DNA from 4 places in the Pseudorhizobium halotolerans genome. Region 1 is predicted to be linked to each of the others. Evidence: predicted binding sites of a transcription regulator. Region 1 holds the regulator's gene; each other region holds the start of a gene.
The links. Region 1 encodes PhoB, which activates phosphate uptake and scavenging genes when phosphate is short. Its sites were predicted from a motif close to TGTCATNNANCTGTCAT; they were not measured.
Positions count from the first base shown of each region.

Region 2: a site for PhoB is predicted at 3,936-3,952, ahead of olsB (l-ornithine N(alpha)-acyltransferase). Genes of this name have one in related genera too.
Region 3: a site for PhoB is predicted at 1,066-1,082, ahead of FN060_RS07625 (LTA synthase family protein). Genes of this name have one in related genera too.
Region 4: a site for PhoB is predicted at 1,090-1,106, ahead of FN060_RS12760 (YrbL family protein). Genes of this name have one in related genera too.

Region 1 covers NZ_CABFWE030000004.1:186,434-191,418, forward strand. The annotation lists gene pstC (phosphate ABC transporter permease subunit PstC) at 1-115, shown strand, start outside; gene pstA (phosphate ABC transporter permease PstA) at 112-1,446, shown strand; gene pstB (phosphate ABC transporter ATP-binding protein PstB) at 1,461-2,276, shown strand; gene phoU (phosphate signaling complex protein PhoU) at 2,321-3,040, shown strand; gene phoB (phosphate regulon transcriptional regulator PhoB) at 3,058-3,741, shown strand; gene phnE (phosphonate ABC transporter, permease protein PhnE) at 3,961-4,985, opposite strand, start outside.
Region 2 covers NZ_CABFWE030000007.1:73,802-78,786, reverse strand. The annotation lists gene FN060_RS13265 (class I SAM-dependent methyltransferase) at 1-828, shown strand, start outside; gene FN060_RS13260 (TrmH family RNA methyltransferase) at 825-1,685, shown strand; gene lspA (signal peptidase II) at 1,682-2,191, shown strand; gene FN060_RS13250 (ATP-binding response regulator) at 2,248-3,900, shown strand; gene olsB (l-ornithine N(alpha)-acyltransferase) at 4,001-4,870, shown strand; gene FN060_RS13240 (NADP-dependent malic enzyme) at 4,874-4,985, opposite strand, start outside.
Region 3 covers NZ_CABFWE030000005.1:554,316-559,300, forward strand. The annotation lists gene FN060_RS07625 (LTA synthase family protein) at 1-1,043, opposite strand, end outside; gene FN060_RS07630 (NAD+ synthase) at 1,199-2,878, shown strand; partial or broken gene FN060_RS07635 (TolB family protein) at 2,879-3,720, shown strand; gene FN060_RS07640 (hypothetical protein) at 3,730-4,407, opposite strand; gene FN060_RS07645 (NADP-dependent malic enzyme) at 4,482-4,985, opposite strand, start outside.
Region 4 covers NZ_CABFWE030000005.1:1,595,583-1,600,567, forward strand. The annotation lists gene FN060_RS12745 (N-acetylglutaminylglutamine amidotransferase) at 1-108, opposite strand, end outside; gene FN060_RS12750 (MarR family winged helix-turn-helix transcriptional regulator) at 195-662, shown strand; gene FN060_RS12755 (hypothetical protein) at 765-989, shown strand; gene FN060_RS12760 (YrbL family protein) at 1,194-1,850, shown strand; gene FN060_RS12765 (glycosyltransferase family 25 protein) at 1,907-2,662, shown strand; gene FN060_RS12770 (O-antigen ligase family protein) at 2,667-3,980, shown strand; gene FN060_RS12775 (TetR/AcrR family transcriptional regulator) at 4,063-4,716, opposite strand; gene FN060_RS12780 (shikimate dehydrogenase) at 4,913-4,985, shown strand, end outside.

The DNA of each region.
Region 1 (4,985 bases):
GAGCCCGGAAACCCTGGTCGCCTTCGCGCTCGGCCTTACCCTTTTCGTGATCACACTCGGGCTCAACGTGCTGGCCCTCTATGTCGTGCGCAAATATCGGGAGCAGTACGAATGACCGACGCTATCGCCGCGACGACCGGCCAGGTCAAACCCGCAGTCAGCGCCAGGACGCGCCGCCGCAAGGCAGCGGAGAACCGGTTTCGGCGCCTTGGCCTGCTTGCCGTCATCCTCGGGGTTCTGGCGCTCGTCGGTCTGCTGGCCTCCATCCTGACAAACGGATTGTCGTCCTTCCGGCAGACCTACATCACGATGGAGATTTACCTGGACCCGGGCATTCTCGACAAGCAGGGAAATCGCGACCCTGCCGAGATCGCCAAGGTCACCACCTTCGGCTATGCTCCGCTGATCAAGGCCTCGCTCGCAAAGGCGATGGTTGACAAGGGCTTTGACAGCACGATGGAGGCGGATGCGGCCGCCGAGCTGATCTCGAAGGAGGCGCCTGCGATCCTGCGGCGTTATGTGCTCGCGGATCCTTCCCGGATCGGCGAGACGGTCGAGTTCGACATGCTCGCATCCGGACGCATCGACGGCTACTACAAGGGCCGGGTAACGATGGCGAGCGCTGAGCTCGACCGCAACACATCCCCGGAGCAATTGCGCCTGGCCGACGAGTTGAAGCAGGCCGGGATCCTAACGACCCGCTTCAACTGGGACTTCTTCACGGCACCAGACGCGTCGGACACCCGGCCCGAGGCCGCCGGCCTTGGAGTCGCGATACTCGGCTCGGCTTACATGATGCTGATCGTCCTCGTCCTTTCACTGCCGATCGGCGTGGCGGCTTCGATCTATCTTGAAGAATTTGCGCCGAAAAACCGCTTCACCGATCTGATCGAGGTAAACATTGCCAATCTTGCGGCCGTACCCTCGATCGTCTTTGGTATTCTGGGGCTTGCCGCCTTCATCAACTTCGTCGGGCTGCCGCAGTCGGCGCCGATCGTCGGCGGGCTGGTGCTGACGCTGATGACGCTGCCGACCATCATCATCGCCACCCGGGCTGCCCTGAAGGCAGTCCCTCCGTCGATACGCGATGCAGCGCTGGGCGTCGGTGCATCCAAGATGCAGTCTGTATTCCACCACGTCCTGCCGCTGGCCATGCCCGGTATCCTCACCGGCACGATCATTGGACTTGCCCAGGCGCTCGGTGAGACGGCACCGCTGCTTTTGATCGGCATGGTCGCCTTCGTGCGCGAATATCCCGCGGCACCTCCGGAAGGATTTTTCGATCCCGCTTCGGCTCTGCCTGTCCAAGTCTACAACTGGACGCAGCGCGGCGACCCTGCTTTTGTGGAGCGCGCATCCGGTGCGATCATCGTCCTGCTGGTATTCCTGCTCGTCATGAACCTTGTCGCAGTCATACTGCGTCGCCGCTTCGAGCGCCGGTGGTAATGGAGAACAGAGCGATGAACATCCTGTCGGAAGCCGCCACTGAAGAAGCCTTGGTAAAGAAGATGAACGAGATCGACTACAAGATGATTGGCCAGGACGTCTCCGTCTACTACGGTGACAAGCGGGCGCTGTTCGACGTCAACCTCGGCGTGCGCAAGAACACCGTCACCGCCCTGATCGGACCCTCCGGCTGCGGCAAGTCGACCTTCCTGCGCTGCCTAAACCGCATGAACGACACGATCGCGAATGCCCGTGTGACCGGCAAGATCACGCTGGACGGCCAGGACATTCAGGACCCGGACATTGATGTCGTGGAACTGCGTGCGCGCGTCGGCATGGTCTTCCAAAAGCCCAACCCGTTTCCGAAGTCCATTTTCGAGAACGTTGCCTACGGTCCCCGCATCCATGGCCTCGCTCGCTCCAAGGCCGATCTCGATCAGATCGTCGAAAGCAGCCTGCAGAAGGCAGGCCTCTGGAACGAGGTGAAGGATCGCCTTCACGAGGCCGGGACGGGTCTTTCGGGCGGGCAGCAGCAGCGCCTGTGCATCGCCCGCGCAGTTGCTGTGTCGCCGGAAGTCATCCTCATGGACGAGCCCTGTTCGGCACTTGACCCGATCGCCACCGCAAGGGTGGAGGAACTGATCCACGAATTGCGGGCGAACTACTCGATCGTCATCGTTACCCATTCCATGCAGCAGGCTGCCCGCGTGTCGCAGCGCACCGCAATGTTCCATCTTGGCCACCTCGTCGAAGAGGATGACACGGACAAGATGTTCACCAACCCGAACGACCAGCGCACACAGGACTACATCATGGGTCGCTTCGGCTGATCCGCGGTGGACCGCGCGCTACCAAGACACTGAGGAACTGGATCATGCCATCATCCCACATCACGTCGGCTTTCGACGAGGAGTTGAAATACCTGGCCCGCCGGATTTCCGAGATGGGCGGCCTTGCCGAGCAGATGTGCGGCGACGCGGTTCGCGCCTTGGTCAATTCCGATACCGCACTTGCCCAGAAGGTGATTTCCGACGATGTGATCCTGGATCACGCGGAACGCGAGATCGGCGAGAAGGCCATCGTGACGATCGCCAAGCGCCAGCCCATGGCGGCCGACCTCCGCGAGGTAATCGGCTCGCTTCGCATCGCGGCTGACCTGGAGCGGGTAGGGGACCTCGGCAAGAATACTGCCAAGCGGGTGATCGCGGTCCAGGAAACGGGCATCCCGCGCAACCTTGCACGTGGCATCGAGCATCTGTCGGAACTGGCGCTGGTCCAGCTCAAGGAAGTGCTCGACGTCTATGTCACGCGCTCGGCTGAGAAGGCGGAAGCCATCCGCGAGCGCGACGAGGAAATCGACGCCATGTACACCTCGCTGTTCCGCGAGCTCCTCACCTACATGATGGAGGATCCGCGCAACATCACGAGCTGCACCCATCTGCTCTTCTGCGCCAAGAACATCGAGCGCATCGGCGACCATGCCACGAACATCGCAGAGACGATCTACTACATGGCGACCGGCTCGCAGCCGGAGGGTGAGCGGCCAAAGGATGACCGGTCCAACACGCTGAGCGCCGTCCTGAGCGACGACTAGGATCGCGGAGCCTTTTCATGCAGCCAAAGATCACCGTCGTAGAGGACGAGGAGGCCCTCAGCGTCCTTCTCCGCTACAACCTCGAGGCCGAAGGCTACGAGGTTGAAACCATCGTCAAGGGGGACGAGGCCGAACTGCGCCTCCAGGAGCGCGTTCCGGACCTCCTCATTCTTGACTGGATGCTGCCCGGCGTATCCGGGATCGAGCTTTGCCGTCGCCTGCGCCAGCGCCGCGAGACCGAGCGCCTGCCGATCATCATGCTGACGGCGCGCGGTGAGGAGAGCGAGCGGGTTCGCGGCCTGGCGACCGGCGCCGACGACTATGTGGTCAAACCGTTCTCGACGCCCGAACTGATGGCTCGCGTCAGGGCGATGCTCCGGCGTGCCAAGCCCGAGGTATTATCAACCGTGCTCCGTTGCGGCGATATCGAGCTCGACCGTGAAACCCATCGCGTTCACCGCAAGAGCCGGGAGGTGCGGTTGGGTCCGACCGAATTCCGCTTGCTGGAATTCCTGATGTCGGCACCGGGACGCGTCTACTCTCGGGCGCAGCTGCTCGATGGCGTCTGGGGCCATGACATCTATGTCGACGAGCGTACGGTGGACGTCCATGTCGGCCGGCTGCGCAAGGCCCTCAACTTCTCCAACATGCCCGACGTAATCCGCACGGTCCGCGGCGCCGGCTACTCCCTAGAGGGCTAGGCGCCCGGCATCCCGGAACGCGATCCGAAGACCTCAGAGCAGCGGCCCGCAGTGCGGCTGCTCTTCTCGTTTTGGGGGGCGCCAGCATTTCGAGGGGAGGGTGATAACCGAGGACAGGAGTGGCAGGAAAAGAGCCGCGACCGTTCCCGGCGCGGTTCTGGAGTTTTCATAAACCGAAGCCGGTCGGAAGCTCGGATTGCTCGGTCGTAAAGGCCTCCGTCACCTCTCCCTGCCGATCAGCCGGGAGCGCAATGCGTTCGAGATCCCGTCGAAGAGGAAGATGACGATGAGAATGAGCAGCACCATGTAGGCGACGTTCTCCCAGTCGGAATTGGTGCGCATCGCCTCCCACAGCTTGAGGCCGATGCCGCCGGCTCCCACCGCACCGATGATCGTCGCGGATCGGGTATTGGACTCCCAGAAGTAGAGCGCCTGGGAGGCAAAGACCGGCATGACCTGCGGCAGGACGCCGTAGCGCTGGACGGTGACCGGCGGTGCGCCTACCGAGCGGACGCCTTCGCGCTGCTTGTCGTCAATGTTCTCCAGCGCCTCGGCATAGAGCTTGCCGAGCGTTCCGGTGTCGGTGAAGAAGATGGCAGAGATGCCGGCGAGCGGCCCCGGGCCGAAGGCACGTGTGAAGAACAGCGCCCAGATCAGCATGTCGACCGAACGGAGGAAGTCGAACAGGCGCTTCGTCAGCTGGTTCGCCGGCCGGTTGCGGAAGATGTTGCGGGCGGCGATGAAGGAGAGGGGAAAGGCGACGATCATGGCGAACAACGTGCCGATGAAGGCCATGACGATGGTCTGCAGGAGCTTCGTCCAGACGTCGAGATGCTGCCAGGACGGGTTGTAGAGGATGTCGCTCCAGGCGAGCGACAGGTTGGACCTAGCCGGGTCGATCCGCTCGCCGGTAAAGATCAGCGAGACAATCTCGCCCGACGACTTGCCGAAGAAGGCGGAATTTGTATCGAAGAGGAAGTTCTCCCAGCCGAGGAAGCGCTTGCGGATGCGAACGCGGTCGTCGCTGACGTCAACCCATCCGGAGAAGCCGAAAAACGCCGTCACCCGCCCCCCAATCGATCGCTGTTCCACCCATTCCGGAAGCGGGCCCTGGACGTGGACTTCCTCTGCGTCCCGATCGAGCAGCAGCGTCACCGTTTCGCCGCCGCGCGTGAGGACGACACGGTCCGGCTGGACATCAATGGTGTGGGAGGAGCCCATGCGGACGACGGCTTCGGTCACGA
Region 2 (4,985 bases), on a different contig from region 1:
CTCGAGCAATATGGGCCTTATCGGATCGTCCGGCCCGAGGCGCAGGCGCTCTGGCAGCCGTCGCTCCCCCCTTCAGTCTGGGAGAAGGTCGATGCCGTCTTCACAGGAGATACGGACGAGGACGGCATTGGACGCTGGCGCTTTCCGAAGGAGGCGCTGGGAGAAACCTGGCCCCTGTCGCTGCTTGGCGTCGATTTCCTCGGTCGGTTCACCTCTTTTCGGCATGTCGGCGTGTTCCCGGAGCAGATCGTCCACTGGGAGTGGATGAAGCAGCAGGTCGAGAGCGCTGGTCGCCCGCTCAAGGTGCTGAACCTCTTCGGTTATACGGGGGTCGCCTCGCTTGTCGCGGCCGCTGCCGGCGCCGAGGTCACCCATGTTGACGCGTCGAAGAAGGCGATTGGATGGGCTCGCGAGAACCAAGCCTTGTCGCGCCTGGAGCGGGCGCCGATCCGTTGGATTTGCGAAGACGCCATGAAGTTCATCCAGAGGGAGGAACGGCGAGGCAACCACTACGACATTATCCTGACCGATCCGCCGAAGTTCGGCCGAGGTCCCAATGGCGAAGTCTGGCACCTGTTCGAGCATCTTCCCCTGATGCTGGACGTGTGCCGAGAACTGCTGTCTCCTAACGCTGTCGGCCTTGTGCTGACCGCCTATTCGATCCGGGCGAGCTTTTATTCGATCCACGAACTGATGCGCGAGACCATGCGCGGCGCGGGCGGTGTCGTGGAATCGGGAGAACTGGTTATCCGCGAAACGGGAATCGACGGCGGTGCTGTCGGCCGTGCACTGTCAACATCCCTATTCAGTCGCTGGGTGCGCGAATGATCAATGACCACCACAACGAGGGTTCTCGGCGCGTCGGCCAGGTAAAAGAGGTGACCAGCCTCTCAAACCCGATCGTCAAGGATATCAAGGCGCTCAGCAACAAGAAGGATCGCGAGCAGAGCGGGACCTTCATGGCAGAAGGGCTGAAGCTGGTCATCGATGCGCTGGAACTGGGCTGGACTATCCGGATCCTCGTCTATGCGAAGGCCGCCAAGGGAAAGCCTCTGGTGGAACAGGTAGCTGCCCGCACAGTCGCCAAGGGGGGGCTCGTGCTGGAAGTAAGCGAGAAGGTTCTCTCCTCGATCACGCGGCGGGACAATCCGCAAATGGTGGTCGGCATTTTCGAGCAGCGCTGGACGCCGCTTGACGACCTCCGGCCGAGCCAAGGCGTGACCTACGTGGCCCTCGATCGCGTCCGCGATCCGGGCAATCTGGGCACGATCATCCGCACCGCGGACGCGGCCGGTGCCTCTGGCGTGATCCTGATCGGGGAATGTACCGATCCCTTCTCGCTGGAAACCGTCCGCGCCACGATGGGATCCGTTTTCGCGGTCCCCCTCGCCAGAGCGACGACCGAGGAATTCTTTGCGTGGCAGAAGCGTTCGGGTGCCCAGGTCGTCGCAACCCATCTCGCCGGTGCGGTTGACTATCGGACAGTCAATTATGAAAAGAAACCGACGGTCCTGCTGATGGGTAATGAACAATCAGGTCTTCCCGAGGCACTGGCGAAGTCCGCAGATCGACTGGTGCGCATCCCACAGCAGGGCAGGGCAGACAGCCTCAATCTTGCGGTCGCGACGGCGGTCATGCTCTTTGAGGCCCGCCGTCATCTCCTGAAGCTGGAGGACGCCGGATGATGGTAGCGACTGCTTCCAGGTTCTCACGTCCGCTCGTCGCCGGAGTGCTTATCGTCATTGCCGTCGTGCTGGATCAGGCGATCAAACTTGCGGTCGAAGCCTATCTGCCGCTGGAAGAGGCGGTTCCCGTCCTGCCGATGCTGGCGCTCTACCGGACCTACAATCTCGGCGTCGCCTTCTCTCTCCTGTCGGGAATGGAGAGGGAGTTCATCATCGGCATGCGGGTCGTCATTGTCGCGTTCGTGCTCTGGCTCTGGCGCCGCACGCCGGGGGAACGTGGTTTCGCCCATCTCGGATTCACCCTCATCGTCGCAGGCGCGATCGGCAACCTGATCGATGGGTTCGTCTATGGCCACGTGATCGATTACATTCTCTTCTATACGCAGACCTGGTCTTTCGCCGTCTTCAACCTTGCCGACAGTTTGATCTCGATCGGGGCTGCCCTGGTCATCCTGGATGAGCTGCTGGGGTCGCGGAAGGCTGCCCGCGCCAGCGAGAGCGAGTAGAGATTTGTTAGCTTTGCAGGTGCAATGTTCGGGGAAACTGTGCCGGGCCATTTCCGATGCGTTTCCCCTTTGCCACCTTGAAGGATCGCCTGCCGCGGCTGCGTGACAGCTGCTCGGTCTTGATAGATCGCATTTCCGGCAGGCGGCTGCGTGACGCAGAAGCGGAAAGCGCCGCAAAATCCCGCCAGATTGCCACGGTCGTGCACGAACTGCGAACGCCGCTGAACGGCATCCTCGGCATGACCCATCTTCTCGGACAGACGCGGCTTACCGCCGAACAGCAGAACTATCTGAGCGGCATCCGCCAGTCGGGGCATGCGCTGGCCCAACTCGTAGAAGACCTCCTAGACTTCTCGACGCTCGAAGCGGGACGCTTTCGCCTCAACAACCGGACCGCCAGCATTCGTCAACAGATCGAGACAGTCGTGGAAATGCTCGCACCGCGCGCGCATGAGAAGGGCATAGAGCTCGCCGCGACGGTTGCTGCAGACGTACCGGAACTGCTTGAGTTCGATCCCGCCCGTCTTAGGCAGGTGCTTTTCAACGTGATCGGCAATGCCGTGAAGTTCACGGAACGCGGCGGCGTCCTGATCAGCGTCTGCACGGAAGGTTCCGACATCGTCATCGCCGTCGCCGACACGGGCCCCGGAATGAACGCCGATGCGCGGATGCGGCTGTTCCGTGAGTTCGAGCAGATGGGTGATGCCGCCCAGCGCAGTGGCGGAACAGGTCTCGGGCTTGCCATAGCGCTTCATATATTGCGCGAACTCGGCGGCAGTCTCTCGGCGGCGAGCGAGCCTGGCCTGGGCACCACCTTCACGATCCGTTTCCCGCTGAGGCTTGCGGAGGATGCGCCGGCGGGCGCTACCCGGCGAGGGAGCTTGCTGGAGCGCAATAGGGTGCTGTTGCTGGCACCAGCCGGGCCGGCGGCCACGGCAACCGTCGCGACGATTGAAACGCTGGGGGGGACCTGCCGCCATGTCGAGAGTACGGCGGATGCAGCCGAGCTGCTCACGGGCGATTCCGCGCTGACGCCCTTTACCGATCTCATTGTCGATCATCGGCTGGCGGCCCAGTCGGTAGGCGGTCAAGGCACCGGTCCGCTGCACCGCATCCTCCTCGTCAACCCGGAAGAGCGGGCCTCGCAGCCGCAGGAACTCTATGACGCATGGCTGATACGACCGCTGCGTGAGAAATCACTGATCGATGTCCTGTCCGGCCGCCTCAATGGTTCCCGGAGCCGTGAAGAAGCGAGTCTCCCGGCCGGATCGACAACGGAAGCGGTGAGCCCACCTGCAGTGTCGAGACTACATGTTCTTGTCGCAGAGGATGATCCCGTAGGAGCGAAACTGGTCAGTGCTGCTCTGAGGAAAAGAGGCCATCGGGTGGATATCGTCGACAATGCAAGATCGATTCTCGATCATGCCGTGATACCGGACGGTCGCCCCGATGTCATTATCACCGACCTTCACATGCCGGGCATGCCCACCATGGAGGCATTGTCGGAACTGCGGCGGCATGAAGGTTTGAACCGGCTTTCAGCCACGCCGGTCATCGTGCTTTCCGGAGATGCTTCAGGACAGTCGCTGGTCGGTTCGGAAGCACTCGACATAAGCGCGCGGCTCGGGAAGCCCACGGATCCTCAGCATCTGCTGCAACTGGTCGAACAGCTGGCCTCGCGTAAGGTGGCGCCAACGGAACTGCATTGACGGGCGGCTCTGCCCCAACCTATTGTGACACCCATTGTCATTTTTCTGTTGCGGGAAGATGATTATACGGCGGTGAGTTGAACCTGTGGGGCAAATCGCCATGGCGCTAGACCTTCTGAAGCATGACGTGAACGCGAACCCCAGCCAGACTTTGGTTCAGCAGCCGGCCGATGAGATCCTTGGACGGATCGGCAGCCTGGAAACGCGGCTTGCGCGGACGGCGCGTGAAGTGGATGCGGCACAGGCCGTCCGCTACCGCGTCTTCGTGGAAGAGATGAAGGCACAACTGCCCCCGGAGGCGATGCGCCTTCGCCGTGACGTCGATTCCTTCGATGCCATCTGCGACCACCTCCTCGTCATCGATCGCGCCATCAAAGGTGAGATCGAGGATCAGATCGTCGGCACTTACCGCCTGTTGCGCCATCAGGTGGCCATGTCCCATGGCGGCTTCTACAGCGCCTCGGAGTTCGAGATCGAGCCGTTGCTTGCGCGTCATCCCGACAAGCTGTTCATGGAACTGGGTCGCTCCTGCGTCCTGCCGGCCTATCGGACGAAGCGGACAGTAGAACTCCTCTGGCAGGGCAACTGGGCCTATGCGCTGAAGCACGGCATGGCTGCCATGTTCGGCTGCGCCTCCTTTCCAGGGATCCATCCGGAGGAGCATGCCCTGGCGCTGTCTTTCCTCCAGCACAATGTGGGTGCGAAGGGCGAATGGGCCGTAGCGGCGCGCCCGGACCTGCGCCGGGAGATGGACCTCGTGCCGCCTGAAGGGATAGACACGCGCAAGGCGCTGGCGGCCATGCCGCCGCTGATCAAGGGCTATCTTCGCCTCGGCGCCATGATTGGCGACGGCGCGGTGGTGGACGCGGCTTTCAACACGACCGATGTGCTGGTCGTGTTGCCGATTTCCGCGATCTCGAACCGCTACATCAACTATTATGGCGCCGATGCCGGACGTTTTGCCAGCTGACCGCTAACTTCCCGCGTTGTAGGCGGCGATCGCCGCCATGTTCACGATGTCGGAATCCTTGGCGCCCATCGACGTGATCTGCACCGATTTGTCGAGCCCGACCAGAAGCGGTCCG
Region 3 (4,985 bases), on a different contig from region 1:
AACCTCGCAAGCGAAGGAAGCGGGCGGCGGATATACTGCTGGTAGGGGATACTGCCATAGGGGAGGAAGGCGTTAGAGAAGCCCGTCAGTGCCTCGAACTCGACATTGGCAGTCATCCCGCCGAATTCCGGGGAGAAGACATTGCCGGCCTGATTTTGGCGAATGGTCGGCATCGGATCGGCCGTGAACTCCACCCCCGGCATCCTCGTCGGATCCCAGAGCGATTCGCTCATGACCACAATGACGTCCGCAGGCTGGCTCCGGCCTGCCACCGGGGAGGCGGGAGTGACGTCCCGGTCAACCTCCACCTGTGCGATCGCCGCTGCGTCATATCCTTTGGGAACCGAAACCTTCGACATGGGCGCATTGAAGGCAAATGCGACGAGGAAGCCGTTATGCCTGTAGTTTGCAGCCTGGTCCCACATCATCGGCCGGATCTTCAGCCGGTCGCGCAGCCAGGAATGGTCGGTATATTCCATCATGGGCGTAAAGCCGACGAGGAACGGCAGAGAGAAGACCAGGCGAAACAGGCGCGCGCGGGAGGAGAGCTTCGGAAAGCGGTTCCAGGCGAAGAAGCCGCAGTAAACAACGAGTGCCAGCACCAGCACTGTCACAAGGCCTAGCGTAACTGCCATCAACGGCTGGGCACTCGCCATGACCGGCAGGAGTTCCTTGATCTGGCGGGCAAAGAGGAGGTCGGACGGATAGAGCGGATCGGAAAGATATTGCTGCTTTTCGCCGGATAGGAAAGCGAGCGCGAGTGCGGCGGGAGCAATGAGAAGCATGGAACGGAAGGCGCGACCCATCAGCACGTCGAGGCCCAGCGCGATCATGAAGATGCCGGCGACTGTCGTCAGCCCAGGCATCGAAAAAAGGAACTGCGGAATCCTGTGAAGGGGCCGCCCGGCCAGCGATTCGACTCCTGCCACAAGCGCGACAGACAGCATCAGGAGAAGGAGAATGATCGCGCCATGATGAAGCGCGGGCGAGACGCGGCCAATATCCTTCTTCGGCAGATCTCCATGCTCGGCGGCTTCGGCCACAGTCGTACTCCATGCTAAGTCCTGTCATGAAGCCGTCACATAACTGTCATGAACGGGAGGTGAACCCGTTGAAGACGACAAGGTTGCATGGGGTCTGCCAACGATCGGCGGGCGTCGCCGTTGCTCGCTTTCCCAGGCTGCGGTAGATCTCGCACATGACCCAGAAAAATCCCGAAGCTCGCGCCCTTCGTATCGCCATCGCCCAGATCAACCCGACCGTGGGAGACGTGGTCCAGAACCTTGCAAAGGCACGCGAGGCAAGGGCCGAAGCCGCGCGCGAGGGCGCCGACCTGGTGATTTTCACCGAGCTCTTCATCTCCGGCTATCCGCCCGAGGACCTGGTTCTGAAGCCCGCCTTCCTGAGAGCCTGCCTTCAGGCGGTCGAGGCGCTGGCTGCGGACACGGCCGATGGCGGACCGGGCGTGGTCATGGGTTTCCCGCGGCAGGGAGAGCGCGGGCGACATAATTCTATCGCGGTGCTGGACGAGGGCAGGATCCTCGCCGTTCGCGACAAGGTCGACCTGCCGAACTATGGCGAGTTTGACGAGAAGCGGGTGTTCGTAGCTGGCGAGATGCCGGGGCCGGTAAACTTCCGCGGCATCCGCCTCGGTATTCCGATCTGCGAGGATATCTGGGGCGATCTTGGCGTCTGCGAAACGCTCGCCGAGAGTGGGGCTGAGATCCTGCTGTCACCGAATGGTTCGCCCTACTATCGCGGCAAGGTGGATGTGCGCCACCAGGTGGTGCTGAAGCAGGTGATCGAGACCGGGCTGCCGATGATCTACGCCAACCAGTTGGGCGGCCAGGATGAGCTTGTCTTCGACGGCGCAAGCTTCGGCTTCAATGGCGACCGGACGCTGGCATTCCAGATGAGCCAGTTTGAGTCCGCAATCACCGTCACCGACTGGCGCGGCGGGCCGGATGGATGGCGCTGTACGAACGGTCCGATGGCACGCCTGCCGGAAAAGGAGGAAGCGGACTATCGCGCCTGCGTCCTCGGCTTCCGGGACTATGTTAACAAGAACGGTTTCAAGTCCGTGGTCCTCGGCCTTTCTGGCGGCATCGATTCTGCCGTCTGCGCGGCGATTGCCGTCGATGCGCTGGGCGAGGAGCGGGTGCGCTGCGTCATGCTGCCCTATCGCTACACATCTGAGGAGTCGCTGAAGGATGCCGCCGACTGCGCCAGCGCGCTCGGGACGCGCTATGACATCGTCCCGATCGCCGACCCGGTCGAGGGCTTCCTGTCGTCGCTCGCGGAGCTCTTCGAGGGAACGGACGAGGGGATCACCGAGGAGAACCTCCAGAGCCGGACCCGCGGCACGATCCTGATGGCGATCTCCAACAAGTTCGGGTCCATGGTGGTGACGACCGGCAACAAATCGGAAATGTCGGTCGGTTATGCGACGCTTTACGGCGACATGAACGGTGGCTTCAACCCGATCAAGGACCTCTACAAGATGCAGGTCTATGCGATCGCCGACTGGCGCAACAAGCACATGCCGCCGAACGTGCTCGGACCAACGGGTACCGTCATCCCGCAGAACATCATCGCCAAGGCACCGTCAGCGGAATTGCGGCCCAATCAGACCGACCAGGATTCCCTGCCACCCTATCCGGTGCTCGACGATATCCTGGAATGCCTGGTGGAGCAGGAAATGTCGGTGGAGGAGATCGTGGCGCGCGGCCATGACCTGGCGACCGTGCACCGGGTGGAGCACCTGCTTTATCTTGCGGAATACAAGCGGCGGCAATCGGCGCCCGGCGTCAAGATCACGAAGAAGAACTTTGGCCGTGACCGGCGCTACCCGATCACCAACCGTTTCCGGGACCGGTAGATGCTTCGCAGCTCCATCGAGACGTTCGATCTCGCCACCCGCCAGAGCCGCGTGGTCTGGCAGACGGAGGCGCTGCTCGAAGCGCCGAACTGGTCGCCCTGCGGGCGATACCTGCTCCTCAACAGCGAGGGACTGATCTACAGGCTGCCGATCGACGGCAGCATGCGCCCGGAGCTGGTCGACACGGGCTTCGCCCAACAGTGCAACAACGATCACGGCATCTCCGCGGATGGTTCGCTGATCGCGATCTCTGACAAGGCCGAGTACGGCCAGTCGGCCTCTACGTGCTCCCGGCTGCCGGTGGCGAGCCGCGGCTGGTGACACGAAACCTTCCCTCCTACTGGCATGGCTGGTCGCCCGACGGACGGAAATTCGCCTATTGCGGGATCAGGGACGACCTCTTCGACATCTACACGATCGACATGGAAGGTTGGGAAGAGTGTCGGCTGACCTTCGGCGAAGGACGCAATGACGGGCCAGACTATTCACCGGATGGCTGCTGGATCTACTTCAACTCCAGTCGCAGCGGCCTGATGCAGATCTGGCGGGTGCCGGCTGAGGGAGGCGCGGCCGAGAGAATCACCGAGAGCGCCTATGGCGACTGGTTCCCGCATCCGTCACCGAACGGTGACAGGATCATTTTCCTCTCCTACGATCCGGAGGTTTTCGACCATCCGCGGGATAAGCCGGTCCGGATCCGGATCATGGATTCCGATGGCGGCAATGCCGAAACCCTGGTCGAGCTCTTTGGCGGACAGGGGACAATGAACTCCCCCAACTGGTCGCCGGATGGCAGTGCCTTCGCCTATGTCCGCTATTTTCCCGTCAACACGTCAGGCTGAGTGGCCCGGTCATTGCCTCGGCTGGGCCCCGTCCTTTGCGGGATTGGCGAGGTCGATCCGATCGTCGTCGGGAAGAAACACCGGGCCTACGGTTCGCACCGGCTTCGACGCGTCATAGGGCCGCTCGGGGGGCGGGGGCGCCGCGATTGCCTCGGCGTCCGGCGAGGGCTTGCGTCCGGCGTCCGGGGCCAGGGTCGTGATGCTGGAGTAGGGTTTCACTGATCCCTCACCGTGAACGGAGGGGGAAGGGTCGGCGGAAACGGGGACCGGCTCCGGGACTGCGTCAGCCTGACAGCGGTTTTCCTGCAGCGCTGCGAGGATGGCGTTACGCTCTCCGCTCGGGCGCAGGATGCGTTGAGCCGCCGCGCGCTGTGCGGCGATGGCGTCCCGCGCCGTTTCCATCTCCCGCAGGGCGACTGCCAGGTCGGCGCAGAGGTCGTTCTGCCGGCCGAACGTAACGATGCTGCCACCGCAGCGCGCGCGCCGCATTTCCGTCCGCAAGTGACGGATTTCGTCATCATGATAGCGCAGCGCCTCAGCGTGCCGACGAACCTCCGTCGTGCTTCCGATCACTTGCGGCAGCGTCGCAAGCCGCCTCTGCAGCGTCCGGCAGATGTCCGGCGTCTCGGCCGTCGCCGTCAGCGGAACGAACAGCAGTGCGGCCGTGATGGTAAGGCGAAGGAACATGCCTCCTCCTGTCGAAGCAATCTCTCCCCGCGATCATCCACATCGCCGGTTGAGATTGTCATAACAGGAGCCGGTCAGCCTTGCGACGCCTCGACCACCGCCAGAGCAGCCATGTTGACGACGCCGCGCGAGGTGACGGATGTCGACAGGATATGCGCGGGCAAGGCAGCGCCGAGGAGGATGGGGCCGACATGCAGCGCATCCATCATGGTCCTGACGATCCCGAGCGAGATGTTGGCCGCATCGAGATTCGGGAAGACGAGGAGATTGGCTTCACCGGTGAGGGTGCTGTCCGGCATGGCGCGCTTGCGCAGCGGCTCCGACAATGCCGATCCACCCTGCATCTCGCCGTCCACTTCCAGTTCCGGCGCCTGCCGGCGAAGAAGCGCCAGGGCCTCTCGCATCTTTGCCGCACTTTCGGAATGGCGTGAACCGAAGTTGGAATGGCTGATGAGTGCCGCCTTTGGCGTGATCCCGAAGCGACGGATTTCCTGCGCCGCCAGGATCGTCATTTCGGCGATCTCCGCGGCAGACGGATTGTAGGTGACGAAGGTGTCGGTGAAGAAGATTGCGCCGCG
Region 4 (4,985 bases), on a different contig from region 1:
CCCGGAGCCATCCGGCCCCCGCGGCGCTATCGCATCCATCATTTTCGCCTGCACGAGGGGCGAGGGCTGTCCCCCATCAAAGCGCACTTCACCACAGATCCCACACACGGTTCCTATCAATCCTCTCTTGCTCTTGAATGGCCTGAAATAATACTAGATCTAATAGTTAGAGATCGAATGGATATGGTCAAGGCATGAATGTCGCGGCAAACGAGACGGATGGGAAAAGGTTGCAGACGGAAGCCCGGATGGTCGAGAAGGCAGTCCGGCGAATCGTCCGGGCCCACGATCTTCAATCACGGGCGCTTTCGAAGCGATGCGGGCTGACGGCGGCCCAACTCATCCTCATGAAGGGCATCATGGAGCTTGGGGAGGTAACCTCCGTGGCGCTATCCGTCTATGCTGACATCAGCCCGGCGACGCTGGTGACGATCCTGGACAATCTGGAGGAGCGCGGACTGATCCAGCGATACCGGTCCGGTACCGACCGGAGGATCGTCCACACGAGACTCACGCCGGAAGGTACTCGGCTGGTGGCGGAGGCGCCGGAGCCGATGGGCGACGTATTTCTGGAGAACTTCGCTGGCCTTCCCGCGCAGCAACGCCAGGCGCTGGCGCAGGCTGTCCTGCAACTGGCGGAGTTGATGTCTCCGGCCAGGTAGTGGTCCACTGATGGTCGTGGATTGCCCACAAAGCGACCGGCCTCCTATTGTTCACGAAATCCGATATCCTAACTTGTCTTGCGAAGGCTGAAGGAGGCAGCAATGACCATCACACGGGAAGAAATCCGGCAGGTCTTGGGTCCGGTCGACGACAATTTCGCGGCCGAGATCCTTGCAACCGGCGCAAGCTTCCAGGACCTGATGGAAGCGTGGACCTGGCTCAACAGTGACGAGGCGCTGATCAACGAAGGGCATCATCTGCCAAGCCCTCGCGTGGCAGAGCTTGTCGCCATGCTGGAGCCGGAGCAGGACGAAGACCACGGTTGAGATGGGGGCTGCCGCATCCGTCCCTCTGACGTGGCGCGCCAGAACCTTTGGCAACTGAGCGACGTCCACAGGTGGCAGAAATTTGGTGCAGCTTGAATTTCGTCACCAAACCGTCGCATAAGGCGCAAGTTGCGAACTGTTGAAGCCGATCGGCACGATCAGGCTTAGCGCAACCTCTCGATCGTATTGTCCCCGGAGCCTTGCATGATCCATCTGGCAGATAGCGCGCCTGTTGCTTCGGGCAATAACTCGGCTGTGTATCGCCACCCGGACGACCAGTCGATTCTCGTCAAGGTGGTGCGGTCCGAAGCCGCCAGGCGTCAGAAGGCCCGCTGGGGATTTCTGCGTGGCCGCCGTCGCCGCTTCTATCATCTGAAGAATTTCATGCGGGTTCTGGAGGAGCAGGTGGCTTATTACGCCGCCGAGGGACATCCTTCGCAGCATCTGGAAGAGGTGGTCGGTTTGGTCGATACCGACATCGGTCCCGGGCTTGCGGTTCGATGCGAGACCTTTCGGAGCGACATCGCGCCCACAGTCGCGAGCCTGATGAAGTCTCGGCGGTTGGACAGGAGCCTATTGCCGCTGCTGGATGAGTTCTTTGACTGGCTCGAGCGCAGTCCGGTTGTGGTCAACGAGCTAGGGATCGACAATCTCGTGCTTTCAGACCGGCTCCCGGGGCAACTCCGGATCGTCCTGATCGATGGTTATGGTGAAAACGCCGCAATTCCGTTGAAAAGCTGGTCGCAGTCACTTAATCGCTACGATAAGCGTCAGAAGGCTGAGAAACTCCGTGCGCGGTTGAACGCAGCGGCGCTGTCGGCCGAGGACGCTCTCGATCAATCACTGACTGCGAGCGGATAGGCGCTTTCGTCAGGCTTGACGATACTGCCGCCTCCAACCCGTTCCGACGAGTCCTAATGCATAGCGCCGACACCCCTCAGGTTATCATCTACGCGATAAACCTCGACCGCTCCCTGGAGCGCTGGGAGGAACTCTCGCGCGAGGCTGCTGCTCTGGGCCTGCCTGTCCAGAGGGTTGCGGCGATTGACGGCACTGTTGTCGAAGCAGAAGAACGGGTCGACGCGAACGAACCTGCCTTCATGCGCAACAACGGGCGTCATATGATCCCGGGCGAGTATGGCTGCTATCGCAGCCACATGAAGGCGCTCTCGACTTTTCTTGAGGCCGGGCTGCCTCAGGCAATCATCGTTGAGGACGACATCAGGCTTTCCTCGGATCTGCCACAGCGTGCAGCGGCGGCGCTCGCCGCGGTTCCGGGGGCGGACGTCATCAAACTGTTCAATCACCGCATGGTCGGTTTCAGGATCTATGCAACAAGCGATCGAGGCGACCGGATCGGCCGGGCCATTCACGGTCCCATGGGCTCAGCGGCCTGCTACGCGGTCACGCGCGCCGGTGCGGCGAAGCTGGTTGAGCAGATGAAGGTGATGGAATACCCGTTCGACATCGCTCTCGAGCGGGGCTGGGCGATAGGCGCGGAAGTCTTGACCGTGGACGAGGACGTCGTCACGTCCAAGCGATCGGCAAGCACTATCGCCAACCGAAGCGGCTACAAGGAGAGAAAGTTCGTCTGGTGGAAGCGCCTCCCGACTCATTGGCAGCGGGCAAGGGACTATCTCCAGCGGATCCGATATGCGCTCAAGGGGGTCTGAACTCATGCCGGCGCCTGCTTCCTCCCGGTTTGACCCCTTTCTTCTTCCGCTGTTGTGGGTGCTGATGGCTTCCGCCATGCTGGTGGAGAGCGACGCCTACCGCTACGCAACGCTGGCGCTCGTTGCGCTTTCCATGATCCGTTTTCGGAACCACGTTCGCGTCCTCTCGCGTGACTGGCTCGCCTGGTTCTGCTGGCTTTGGGCCGCTTACGCTGCTATCCGCTTCGTGATCGGCGTGACAGTTCATGACGCACGCGGCACCTCCGAGTGGTTGTACATATTCCCGCTCTTCTTTCCGGCGCTTGGGGTGGCACTATACAAGACACGCCAGCACCTCTTTCCGGCGGCGATCGTTCTGATCGCCGCCGGCGGTTTGGGGTTGCTGGCGAGCATCGACTGGGCTGCGCTCGGGAGCGGCGAGCGCGTGTTCCCTCTCTTTCACAACAATCCCATCCATGCAGCGATCGGATGCGGCATGCTTCTGGTCACGAGCATTTTCTTGATGCTCTACGTCGTGGAAACACGGCGCTATGACGGTTGGCGTCTCGCCGCGATCCTTGGAATGGGGTTCCTGACAGTGCTGTTGAGCGGGGTCGGTATTCTGGGCGCCCAGTCGAAAGGGGTGTGGCTCGCCCTAGGCCCCCTGGCGGGCTTCATGTCCCTGGCGGTCCTAGCATTCTATGGCAGACGTCTGGCATTGGCCGTGCTTGCAGTACTGCTGGTCGCGATGATGGGCATCATCATTGCGCAGGAGGATGCCAGACGCGTGGCTGGTCCGACAATAGAAGCCACCAGCGAGTTGTTCAGCTTTGGAATGGGGTATGTCGATCCCCGAGATGCCATGCGCCGTGCCGTAGAGAACCCCGACACTCCCGCATCCATGCGCGAGCGTCTGATGCTGTGGACCAACGCACTGGACACGGTGGAGTCCTCTCCATGGTTCGGCTGGGGGAATCTCTGGCAGGATCGATGGCGGCAGGGAACCTATCAAGACACCAACCACCGGCTGCTCCACAACGGCTATCTCGAAATATTGGTGCGGCACGGCCTCTTTGGCGCATTGGTACTCGCCATCTTCATCCTGGCGTCCGCGTACAGGATATACGAGGCAAGGCGGCAGGGGATCATCTCGGCAAGCCTCATGCTTTACCTCTACAGCCTCAGTCTGTTTTTCTTCATCACCATCGCGACGAACTCGAACAACCGCCTTGCGTTGGGCGAGAGCTACTTCCTGCTTGCGGGGGCTGCCGTCTTCGCGATTTCGCTTGCGATGCGGATCAGCCAGGCGAAGCCCGCCGATGTCGCGCAAGCTGATTAGTCACGACCCGCTGGAATTCGCTGCCTGATTTTCGCGGTGTTCGGTGCCGTGACCTTATTGTTGAGACTTGAGGGCCTCATCACTATTTCGCCGCAGGTTGCGTCACGTAGGCGACAACCGCATCCGAAATCATCCGTTTGTGCCGGTCATAAAGGGTGGGCTCCGACAGATCCCGGTGAAAGATCGTGCCGAAGGTGTAGCGGTTGGAGACGCGGAAGAAGCAGAAGGCGCTGATCAGCATGTGCAGGTCCACCGCGTCGACATCGCGATGGAAGACGCCCTCTCGACGCCCCCTTTCCAGGATTTCGCCGATCGTCCTGACGATCGAGAGGTTGAGTTCGCCAATCTCGGACGATCGCTTCATGTGGTTGGCGTGGTGGATATTCTCGATGCTGACCAACCGGACGAAGTCGGGATTGTTCTCGTCATGGTCGAAGGTGTTGGCGACGAGGGTTCGCAGCGCCTCGACCGGAGGCATGTCGGCAAGCTCAAGATCGGCTTCGAGCGAGCGGATCTTCCGGTAGGCCTTCTCGAGCACCGCGAGGTAGAGACCCTCCTTGCTGCCGAAATAATAGTAGATCATTCGTTTCGACGTGCGGGTCTTCTCGGCAATCGCGTCGACGCGGCCGCCGGATAGGCCGTAGGCCGAAAACTCCTCCGTCGCGACGTTCAGGATGTCGTCCCGTGTCTTTTCCGGATCGTTCTTCCGGCTCTCTCGCTCAGCAGGCCTGCGCACGTCCACTTCCGTCACTTCCCCCGGGCATCCTCGCCGCCTCCGCGACGACTCATATTGGCCTTGCAGTCAGGTTTCAATGGCGCACCGATTGACACGAACTAGTTAGTACATTATCGCTGAACCCAAGAACAGCGTTTTGGGAGGAGCGCCACGGCCGGGATGATCAAGATCATCCGTCGCCGCGGTGAATGCAGAAATGGCAGCCGTCGAGCATTCCTCATTTCGTGCCGGGCTTATCGGCAAGGGCATCCAGGCTTCCCTGACGCCTG